Regions from separate parts of the Muriventricola aceti genome, predicted to be linked through region 2. Evidence: predicted binding sites of a transcription regulator. Region 2 holds the regulator's gene; each other region holds the start of a gene.
What was found. Region 2 encodes HrcA, which represses chaperone genes, less so after heat shock. Its sites were predicted from a motif close to TGTTAGCACTCNNNNNNNNNGAGTGCTAACA; they were not measured.
Positions count from the first base shown of each region.

Region 1 (3,278 bases), on a different contig from region 2:
TTTCTACGTGCCCGGGTTTTAAAGACTAACCGCGTTTATCAGTACATGCCGCCCATGTCAGGGGCAGCGGGAGCGGCGGGAGCGGGAGGCTGGGGCTTATCGGCCACCAGGGACTCGGTGGTCAACAGGGTGGATGCGATGGAAGCGGCGTTCTCCAGGGCAGAACGGGTCACCTTGGTGGGATCCACAATGCCAGCGGGGATCATATCGCAGTACTCCTCCTTGTAGGCGTCGAAGCCGTAGCCGGTCTTGCCGGACTCGCGGATCTTCTCCAGCACTACAGAGCCGTCGATGCCGGCATTGGCGGCGATCTGCTTCACCGGAGCGGTGAGGGCCCGGGCGATGATCTGGACACCAGTCTTCTCGTCGCCATCGACCTGGTCGTACAGCTTCTCCACGGCGGGGATGGCATTCAGGTAGGCGGTGCCGCCGCCGGCCACGATGCCCTCTTCCACAGCGGCGCGGGTGGCGTTCAGGGCGTCCTCGATGCGCAGCTTCTTCTCCTTCATCTCCACTTCAGTGGCGGCGCCTACCTTGATGACGGCCACACCGCCGGCCAGCTTGGCCAGCCGCTCCTGGAGCTTCTCCTTGTCATAGTCGGAGGTGGTGACCTCAATCTGACTCTTGATCTGGCCAATGCGGGCCTTGATGTCCTCGCTGCTGCCAGCGCCGTTGACGATGGTGGTGTTCTCCTTGGTAATCTTCACCTGACGGGCCTGACCCAGCATAGTCAACTGAGCTTCCTTCAGCTCCAGACCCACATCGGAGGAGATGACCTGGCCTCCGGTCAGGATGGCGATATCCTGGAGCATCTCCTTGCGGCGGTCGCCGAAGCCAGGGGCCTTGACGCACACCACGTTCAAGGTGCCGCGCAGGCGGTTGACAATCAGAGTAGACAGGGCGTCACCCTCCACGTCCTCAGCGATGATCAGCAGCTTCTTGCCGGACTGTACTACCTGCTCCAGAATGGGCAGCAGCTCCTGGATGTTGGAGATCTTCTTATCGGTGATCAGGATGAGGGCGTCGTCCAGGTTGGCCTCCATCTTCTCGGTGTCGGTGACCATATAGGGGGTGATGTAGCCCCGGTCGAACTGCATACCTTCCACGACTTCGGAGTAGGTCTCGGCGGTCTTGGACTCCTCGATGGTGATGACGCCGTCGTGGCCCACTTTCTCCATCGCCTCAGCGATCAGCTTGCCGATGGTCTCGTCGCCGGAGGACACGGCACCGACACGGGCGATATCAGCGGAGCCGTTGACCTTCTGGCTGTTGGCCTTCATGGCCTCAATGGCGGCCGCGGTGGCCTTGGCGATGCCCTTCTTCATGACCATGGGGTTGGCGCCGGCCGCCAGGTTCTTCAGGCCCTCGCGAACGATAGCCTGAGCCAGCAGGGTAGCGGTGGTGGTGCCGTCGCCGGCCACATCGTTGGTCTTGGTGGAGACCTCCTTCACCAGCTGGGCGCCCATGTTCTCAAAGGGGTCCTCCAGCTCGATCTCCTTGGCGATGGTAACACCGTCGTTGGTGATAAGGGGAGCACCGAACTTCTTGTCCAGCACCACGTTGCGGCCCTTGGGGCCCAGGGTGATCTTTACAGTATCGGCCAGCTGGTTGACGCCCTTCTCCAGAGCCTTGCGGGCCTCCTCGCCGTAGCAGATAATTTTAGCCATAACACATTACCTCCGATTTAGAGTAAATTTGATACACGATTTGGGATAAAAAGACGGGTTTACTCAACCACGGCCAGGATATCATTCTGACGAACGATGGTCACTTCCTCGCCGTCCAGCTTCACCTGAGTGCCGGAATACTTGCTGGTAATGACCTTGTCGCCCACCTTCACGGTCATGACGACCTCCTTGCCGTCCACCATACCGCCGGGACCTACAGCGATGACCTCTGCCACTTCGGGCTTCTCCTTGGCGGCGCCGGTCAGGATGATGCCGCCCTTGGTGGTCTCCTCGGCCTCCACCAGTTTTACGATCACACGGTCAGCCAGGGGTTTGAGTTTCATAACAAGTTCCTCCTTATATATGAGTTTTTTGAACTAACTTTCTCAGTGGTTTAGCACTCTTTTTATTTAAGTGCTAAATCTAACTATGATAATAACCGCTTTCTCAAAAAAAATCAACCCCTAAATCAAAAAAATTTGGGGTTGATTTTCTATAATTTACGTTTTGTTCACAAACATATGTCAAGAGTGCTAAACACAAGGGGAATAGCTCGCTCCAGCCGGGTAAAAGAAATTCACCTTTTTCTCTGACAGGCGGACGGTAAAAGTGGTGTCCCGCATGATCTCTCCATCCACTACCACGGTGATGGGTTCCCGGGCGGAGAAGGACACCTCCTGCCCGTGGTAGGCTCGAATCAGCGCGGGGTACTTCCAGTACAAGCCTTTCGCGTACTGGCCCGCCAGGCGCGCGAAGGTAGGCAGACTCACCTTGCCCACCCGCAGCACATCCAGCACGCCGTCGTCAGGCATGGCGTCGGCCACCGGCATAAAACCGCCCCCATAGTGCCGCCCATTGCAGACGCACAGGATGGCGGTGGGCTCTTGCGTCCAGTGGTCAGCCCCCATGGACACCGTCATGGGACGGCAGATTCCCCATACAAGCACCTGCTCCGCCAGGGACAGCAGATAGGCCCATCGTCCGGAGACACCTTTCAATCGCTTGTATTTGTGTACTCCGGCAGCGATACGTGCGTCCACTCCGGCGCATATCACATCCAGCCCCAGCTTGCCGTTACAGTCCATCAGGTCAAAGGCGGCCTGCGGCCCGGCCGCCAAAGCCTCTAGATTTGAAAAAATGCCGCGGTAGTTGGGTCCAAACAGTTTCAGAAAGTCGTTGCCCGTCCCCATGGGCACGTTGGTCACTGCCAGAAAATCGTGGCCCGCCGCCCCGTTGACCACTTCGTTGAGGGTGCCGTCGCCGCCACAGGCATAAAGCCGGGCGGGCTTGCCGTCCGCCGCGGCCCGCTCTGCTATCTTGCAGGCGTCTCCCGCCTGTTTCGTATAAAACACCTGGTGGTGAACTGCCAGTCTAGTCAGGTCCTCCTCCAGCTGTTGAACCGATCTCCCCTTCCCTGCTGCGGGGTTGATGATAAACAGATGGTCCATAGACACCTCCGAAGCACCTCAGGGCAGCTCCCCAAAGCCCCAGATCAGCTGCTGCTCCACATAGCCTGCCCAGTGAAACTCCTCCAGCACGCACCGCTCCGGGAGGGAGCTCTCCAGCCCAAGCTCCGCCAGCAGGGAGGGACCTTCCTGGGGAATCCACAGT
Region 1 covers NZ_JAOQKF010000003.1:93,231-96,508, reverse strand. The annotation lists gene groL (chaperonin GroEL) at 39-1,667, opposite strand; gene OCV64_RS04470 (co-chaperone GroES) at 1,727-2,011, opposite strand; gene OCV64_RS04465 (diacylglycerol/lipid kinase family protein) at 2,201-3,115, opposite strand; gene OCV64_RS04460 (DUF3916 domain-containing protein) at 3,134-3,278, opposite strand, start outside.
Region 1: the regulator HrcA is predicted to act here: its motif matches at 2,060-2,090, upstream of OCV64_RS04470 (co-chaperone GroES).

Region 2 (3,278 bases):
GGCCCTACTTCTCCATGACAGAGGAGGGACCCAAATTTATTGGCGTCCACCGGGATATCTGGGAGGGGGCCAGAGAGCGGCTTGTCCCAGTACCGGGACCTATGGAGCTGCTGGAGGGTGGGTGGCTGCTGCCCGACGGTCCAAAGGACCCGGCCTTTATGGGAAAGGCGTCTAACCTGGTCTGCAAGCGAGGGGAGGATGACTTTGTCCCGGACGATTTCAGCCACGAGCAGTCCCTGGTGCTGGAGGGGGAGCGGGGACTGGTGGTCTTCAACTCCTGCAGCCATGGGGGCATCGTCAACATCGTGCGGGGCGTGCTGGACCAGCTGCCCGGAAAGCGGGTGCACGCCGTGGTGGGCGGACTGCATATGTATGCCAAGGGGGGGACTGGCATGAACTGCTCGCCGGAGTATGTACAGTCGGTGGCTGACGCGCTGAAGGCCCTGGGGGTGGAGCGAATCCTGACCGGCCACTGCACCGGACAGCCAGCCCTGGAGCGGCTGACGGAATACTTCGGTCCCGGCTGTCAGGGACTGTATACCGGCCAGGTGTTTACCCTATAAAAAAGAAACATGACCGCCTGTCTATGGACAGACGGTCATGTTGTTTTCTCCTCTAAAGTGGAGAGATATTGGAGCAGAATCGTTTCCACCAGGTTGGAGAGCGAGCGGTTCTCCAGCTGGGCCTGGGCGCGGAGGCGTTCTACCATGTCCTCATGAAAACGAAAGCTGTAATTCTTTTTTTCGATCCCCATAAAATCACCTCATATCTAGTGTAATACATTAGAAACATTTGTCAAGAGCCGGAGCTCTTAGCAGCAAAAGATAGAAGATGCAAAAAATTGGCGGGATTCATTTGTTTACAACAAATTCATAAAGTGCCTATTGACAATTCTGCCCCCCGGTGGTACATTATCTTTAGCACTCAGGAGTATTGAGTGCTAACAAAATGATCAAAGCGCAAGCAGGCCGGCATAAGGATATAAGACGAAGGGTCCGCGGAGCGGAGCTGTCTTGAGTCGGAACGGCCGGAAGCGCATGCCGAGATAAAAGGAACAGGGGGGTGGAAACATGGAGCTGACGGATAGAAAAAGACGGATCCTTCGGGCCATCATTGAAACCTATATCGCCACCGCCGAGCCTGTGGGCTCGAAAATGGTAGCGGAGCGGGCCGGACTGGATGTGTCCAGCGCCACCATCCGGAACGAGATGGCTGATTTGACTGATATGGGCCTTTTAGAGCAGCCCCATACCTCCGCCGGACGGGTACCCTCCGCCGCGGGCTACCGGCTGTATGTCAATGAGTTGATGGGTCATCAGCAGCTGACCATGCAGGAGACTCAGCGTATCAACGAGGCGCTGAACCTGAAGATGGAGGAGCTGGATCGAGTGATCGACCGGGCGGGAAAGGTCCTATCCCAGTTCAGCGACTATCCTGTATTTACCATGGCCGCCCCCGCGGAGCGGATCACCGTCAAACGCTATGACCTGCTGAAAGTGGAAGAAAACGCCTTTATCGCCGTGGTCATGACGGACAACTCCATCGTTAAAAATAAACTCATCCATATCCCTGAGGAGGTTTCTGACACCCAGCTCCAACTGCTCTCCGCGGTTCTGAACAGTTCCTTCGTGGGACTGACCCAGGAGGAGATGGAACAGACCTTGGACAAGATGGAGACCCGCACCGCTCCAGGCGCCTTTGAGCTGATTGCCCTGGTGGTGGACTTCGCGGTGGAGATCCTGTCGGAACAGAGCAGCCAAAAGGTCCGAACTACCGGAATCACTCACTTGCTGGAACACCCGGAATACCGAAGCCTGGACAAGGCTAAACCTCTGATGAACTATCTGGCCGAGGAGAAGGATGTGGCCCGGCTGCCTGTGACAATGACCGGCGGCCAGAACATGAACATCCTGATCGGGCCGGAAAATGTCAGTGACGCGCTGAAGGACACCAGTGTGGTCATGGCCAGCTACGACATTGGAGAAAATATGAAGGGCGTCATCGGAGTGGTTGGACCCACCCGGATGGACTACGCCAAGGTCACCGCCCGCCTGTCCTATTTTGCCGACAGCCTGACCCGCATGTTCGGCAAGGGAGAGTTACCCCCGGCAGAGAAAACAGATACACAGGAGCCATAAGCAGGAAAGGAGCGCCGCATCGTGAGCGATAAAAATAAAAAGAAGCAGGCCCAGCCTGAGCAGTGTCAGGAGGATATTCGGAAGGAAGAGGCTGTGGAGCCTGAGGAAGAGGCTGTTCGCACGGAACAGGAGGAGAAAGGGGGGCCCCAGGAGGCCGGCGAGGCCGCTCAGGAGGACCAGAAATCAGGGGAGGCACCCAAGGAGGAGCCCTCCGGAGAGGGGACCGCACCCCTCGACGACCGCTTTCTCCGCCTGGCCGCGGAGTACGACAACTACCGAAAGCGGACCGCCAAGGAGAAGGAGTCCATCTGGAACGACGCCAAGGCGGATACCGCCGCCGCGTTTCTTCCCGTCTATGATAACCTGGAGCGGGCCTTGAAGCAGGACACCGCCGACGAAGCCTACAAAAAAGGGGTGGAGATGACGATGAACCAGCTGAAGGAGATCCTTTCCAAGCTGGGCATCACTGAGATTCCCGCCCTGGGCCAGCCCTTTGATCCGAATCTCCATAACGCCGTTATGCACGTGGAGGATGAGAGCTTGGGCGAGAACGTAGTGGCCGCCGTGTTCCAGGCCGGCTTCCAGTGCGGCGAGAAGGTCATCCGCTTCGCCATGGTGCAGGTGGCCAATTAGGGGAACGGAACCGAGGTGCGCGGCTTATTTTCAAAAGCCGATGGGATTAAAGGAGGAAAACAGTGAAAAGAAATCAGCCCTGCAAGCAGTGCTGTAAAGCGAAAACCTGTGATGCTGTATCCTATACCCTGCTGCTCGCTGGGGGCCTGCTGGCCTGGTGCGCCGCACTCTACGCCATCGGGCCGCTGTTCCTATTTTAACTTTGTAAACATGAATGTCATATATTTAGGAGGAATGAATTATGTCTAAGATCATCGGTATCGATTTAGGTACGACCAACAGCTGTGTAGCGGTCATGGAGGGCGGCGACGCTGTCGTCATCCCCAACGCCGAAGGCAACCGCACCACCCCCTCTGTGGTGGCTTTTTCCAAGGACGGCGAGCGTATGGTGGGTCAGGTGGCCAAGCGCCAGGCCATCACGAACCCCGACCGGACCGTCATCTCCATCAAGCGTGAGATGGGCTCCGACTACAAGGTGAACATCGATGGCAAGAAGTATACCCCCCA
Region 2 covers NZ_JAOQKF010000001.1:372,475-375,752, reverse strand. The annotation lists gene OCV64_RS01980 (MBL fold metallo-hydrolase) at 1-563, shown strand, start outside; gene OCV64_RS01975 (hypothetical protein) at 599-754, opposite strand; gene hrcA (heat-inducible transcriptional repressor HrcA) at 1,071-2,138, shown strand; gene grpE (nucleotide exchange factor GrpE) at 2,160-2,771, shown strand; gene OCV64_RS01960 (hypothetical protein) at 2,834-2,971, shown strand; gene dnaK (molecular chaperone DnaK) at 3,013-3,278, shown strand, end outside.

Region 3 (3,278 bases), on a different contig from region 2:
TCCGTCTGGGGGAGGGCGTCCTCATCACTGACAGATTTGAACTGCTTGCCGTTCACCTCACCCAGGGCCTTCATGACAAAGTCATCCACGTCCTCGGTGCAGTACAGGATCTCATAACCCTTGTCCATGATGCGCTCCACCTGGGGCAGCTTGGCGATCTTGTCCACGCTCTCGCCGCAGGCGTAGTAGTAGTAAGGCTGGTCCTCAGGCATGCGGTCCTGATAGGCGGCCAGGGTGGTGTTCTTGCCCTCCTTGGAGGACCAGAACAGCAGCAGATCCTGAAGCATCTCCTTGTGAGCGCCGTATTCCGCCACCACTCCGTATTTTAGCTGGGCGCCGAAGGCGGCCCAGAACTTCTCATACTTCTCCCGGTCTTCCTTTTGCATCTTCAGCAGCTCGGACTTGATCTTTTTCTCCAGGGCGGTGGCGATAACCTTTAGCTGACGGGTGTGCTGCAGCACCTCCCGGCTGATGTTCAGGGAAAAATCGGCGGAGTCCACTACGCCCCGCACGAAGCGGAAGTGGTCGGGCAGCAGGTCGGCGCACTTGTCCATGATGAGCACGCCGGAGGAATAGAGCTGGAGCCCCTTCTGATACTCCCTTGTATAGAAGTCGTAGGGCGTCTGGGCGGGGATATAGAGCATGGCCTTATAGGTCACAGCCCCCTCAGCACTGGTGTGGATGACGGCCAGGGGATCCTGCCAATCTCCGAATTTCTCCTTATAGAAGGCGTTGTACTCCTCCGGCTTCACCTTGGACTTCTGCCGCTGCCACAGGGGGACCATGGAGTTGAGGGTCTTCCACTCCTTGACGGTCTCCCATTCCGGTTTGTAGTCCTCGGGGGCGTCAGCGGGCTTGTCCTTCCTCCTATAGTCCTCTACCTCCATGACAATGGGATAGCGGATATAATCGGAGTATTTCTTGATAAGCTCCTGTAATTTATAAGTTTCCAAATACTGATCGTAGTTCTCATCCTCGCCGCTGGCCTTGATATGCATGATGATATCTGTACCGGGGGCGTCCTTCTCGCACTGGGTCACAGTATAGCCGTCGGCCCCGTCAGACTGCCACATCCAGGCCTCCTCGCTCCCCCAGGCACGGGAGATAACGGTGACCTGGTCGGCCACCATGAAGGCGGAGTAAAAGCCCACGCCGAACTGGCCGATGACGTCGATCTTGTCCGCGGCCTTGTCGTCTTCGGCCAGTCCGGCCTTGAACTGGCCGGAGCCGCTGCGGGCGATGGTGCCCAGGTTGGATTCCAAATCCTCCTTGGACATCCCGATGCCGTTGTCCGAAATGGTCAGGGTGCGCATCTGCTTGTCCGGGACGATGGTAATTTTCAGGTCCTTCCGCTTTACTTCTACTGTGTCGTCAGTCAGCGATTTGTAAGCCAGCTTGTCCTCGGCATCGCTGGCGTTGGAGATCAGCTCCCGGAGAAAGATCTCCTTATGGGTATAGATGGAGTTGACCATCAGGTCCAGCAGCCGCTTGGATTCGGCCTTAAACTGCTTCTTTGCCATGATTTTCTGCCTCCGTATATGAAAAATTTTTTGAAAACAAAATGGTTAGCACTCGTTATATCCGAGTGCTAACCATATGATAGCGCAGTCAGGCGGAAAATGCAATAGGGTTCAAAAATTATTTACAATTCTCAGCCGGCGGGCTCCTGGGCCTCTCCGCCCCGGTCCCCCAGGGAGAACCAGGTACGGAACACACAGGTACCGCTCTCCGGCTCATAATAGGCCGTATAGTTCCGGCAGCGCAGCTCCAGCAGGGGACCGGACAGGGAGAGCCAGCTGTCCTCCTCCCCCTCCAGGGTGCAGGACAGCTCTCCTTTCCAGTCGTAGATGTTCCACTGTCTGCCCTGGTCCTTCCGCACCGCCAGCCAGCTGGCCTCATCCCCCTGGAGGGCCTCTACCTGGCCGTCCTGGGCGGGCAGGACCTCCTGTCCGTTCAGCAGGGACACAGCGCACCGGTCCCCCTGGGTATCGTTGAAGATCACCCGGTCCCCGCCGGCCACATAGGGAAATTCCTCCTCCGGCAGGGGGGAGGGGAAGGTAAAGCTGTCCGTCCCATAGGTGAGAGTGACCTGGCCCTGGCCGTCTGTTTTGCTGTCCCACCAGAGAGTGTCCTGATATCGCTTCTGTATCCTATCATACCAATCCTGAGCAGCCAGAGCGGTCACTTCTCCCGTTTCCGGGTCCAAAAAAAGGGCTTTATCCCAGTTCTCTCCCCAGCAGCCCAGGAAAAATCCGCCATCGTACCACTGGGCGGTTTCATATGCATCGCCGGTAAACCAGGGGAAGCTCTCCGGGCGGGCGATGCCAAGCTGGTCCCATGACCAGGAGGCCTTCTCTGTTCCATCCTCCTGACGCAGCAGATAGAGCTTGTGCCCATCCCCCGCGAAAATACCCACCGGAGTTCCCTTAACACCCCAGTACCTAAATTCAGTGACCCAGCTCCCGTCCTGCGCTGCCAGGGCGATAAGGGCGCCGTTACCGGGGCTGCCCCGCTCCGGGTCCCCCTTCTCCAGCTCCCACACTGGAAGGGTCTGGCTGTCCCCGGCGTCATCTGTATAATACAGCCGGCTGATCTCGCTACACACCGGGTCCATGACCACCTTGCCGCCAGTGGTCATCAGCCCTATCAGCGTTTCCGGCCAGTTGTCCGCCTGCCAGGAGAAGTAGCCCGCCGCCCCCTCGAAGGGGACGAGCTGACCATACTCCTGGCTGGGGCGAAGCTGCTCCACACGCTCCTGATACCAGCGGCCGCCAATATCAGGCAGAGGCTTTTCCTGCTCATCCAGCTTTGACCAGTCCACCTCTACCGGGATAAGGGGCTCCCCAGCGTCAGAGGCGGGGACATAGCCCAGCTCCTCCGCCAGCCGCCGGCCATCTGGCCCCAGCAGCCAGTTATACAGTATATGGGTGGGGTCGTCCTGGGGCCGGTCCTTGGCCATGGCCACATAGTAGGGGTTTAAAAATGGGTACTCCCCAGCCTGAATGGCCTCGGCCGAGGGGGACACCCCGTCGATGGTCAGCACCTTCAGCCCCTTGGCCATCTCCATATCATTGGCGTAGTAGTACACGGTGTAGCCGATGGCGGAGGGTGAGTTGTCATATTCCCGCACCGCCTCCAGAAGCCCCATCATGGAGTCGGGCACCCAGGCTTCCGGGGCGTCCATCATCTCCAGACCGTCCATAACCAGCTTCTCCATCAGAGTCTGGCTCCCAGCCTCGCTGTTGCGCTGGAAGGGGATAATGTCCAGGTCCTCTCCT
Region 3 covers NZ_JAOQKF010000011.1:103,155-106,432, forward strand. The annotation lists gene htpG (molecular chaperone HtpG) at 1-1,520, opposite strand, end outside; gene OCV64_RS12400 (PstS family phosphate ABC transporter substrate-binding protein) at 1,652-3,278, opposite strand, start outside.
Region 3: the regulator HrcA is predicted to act here: its motif matches at 1,564-1,594, upstream of htpG (molecular chaperone HtpG).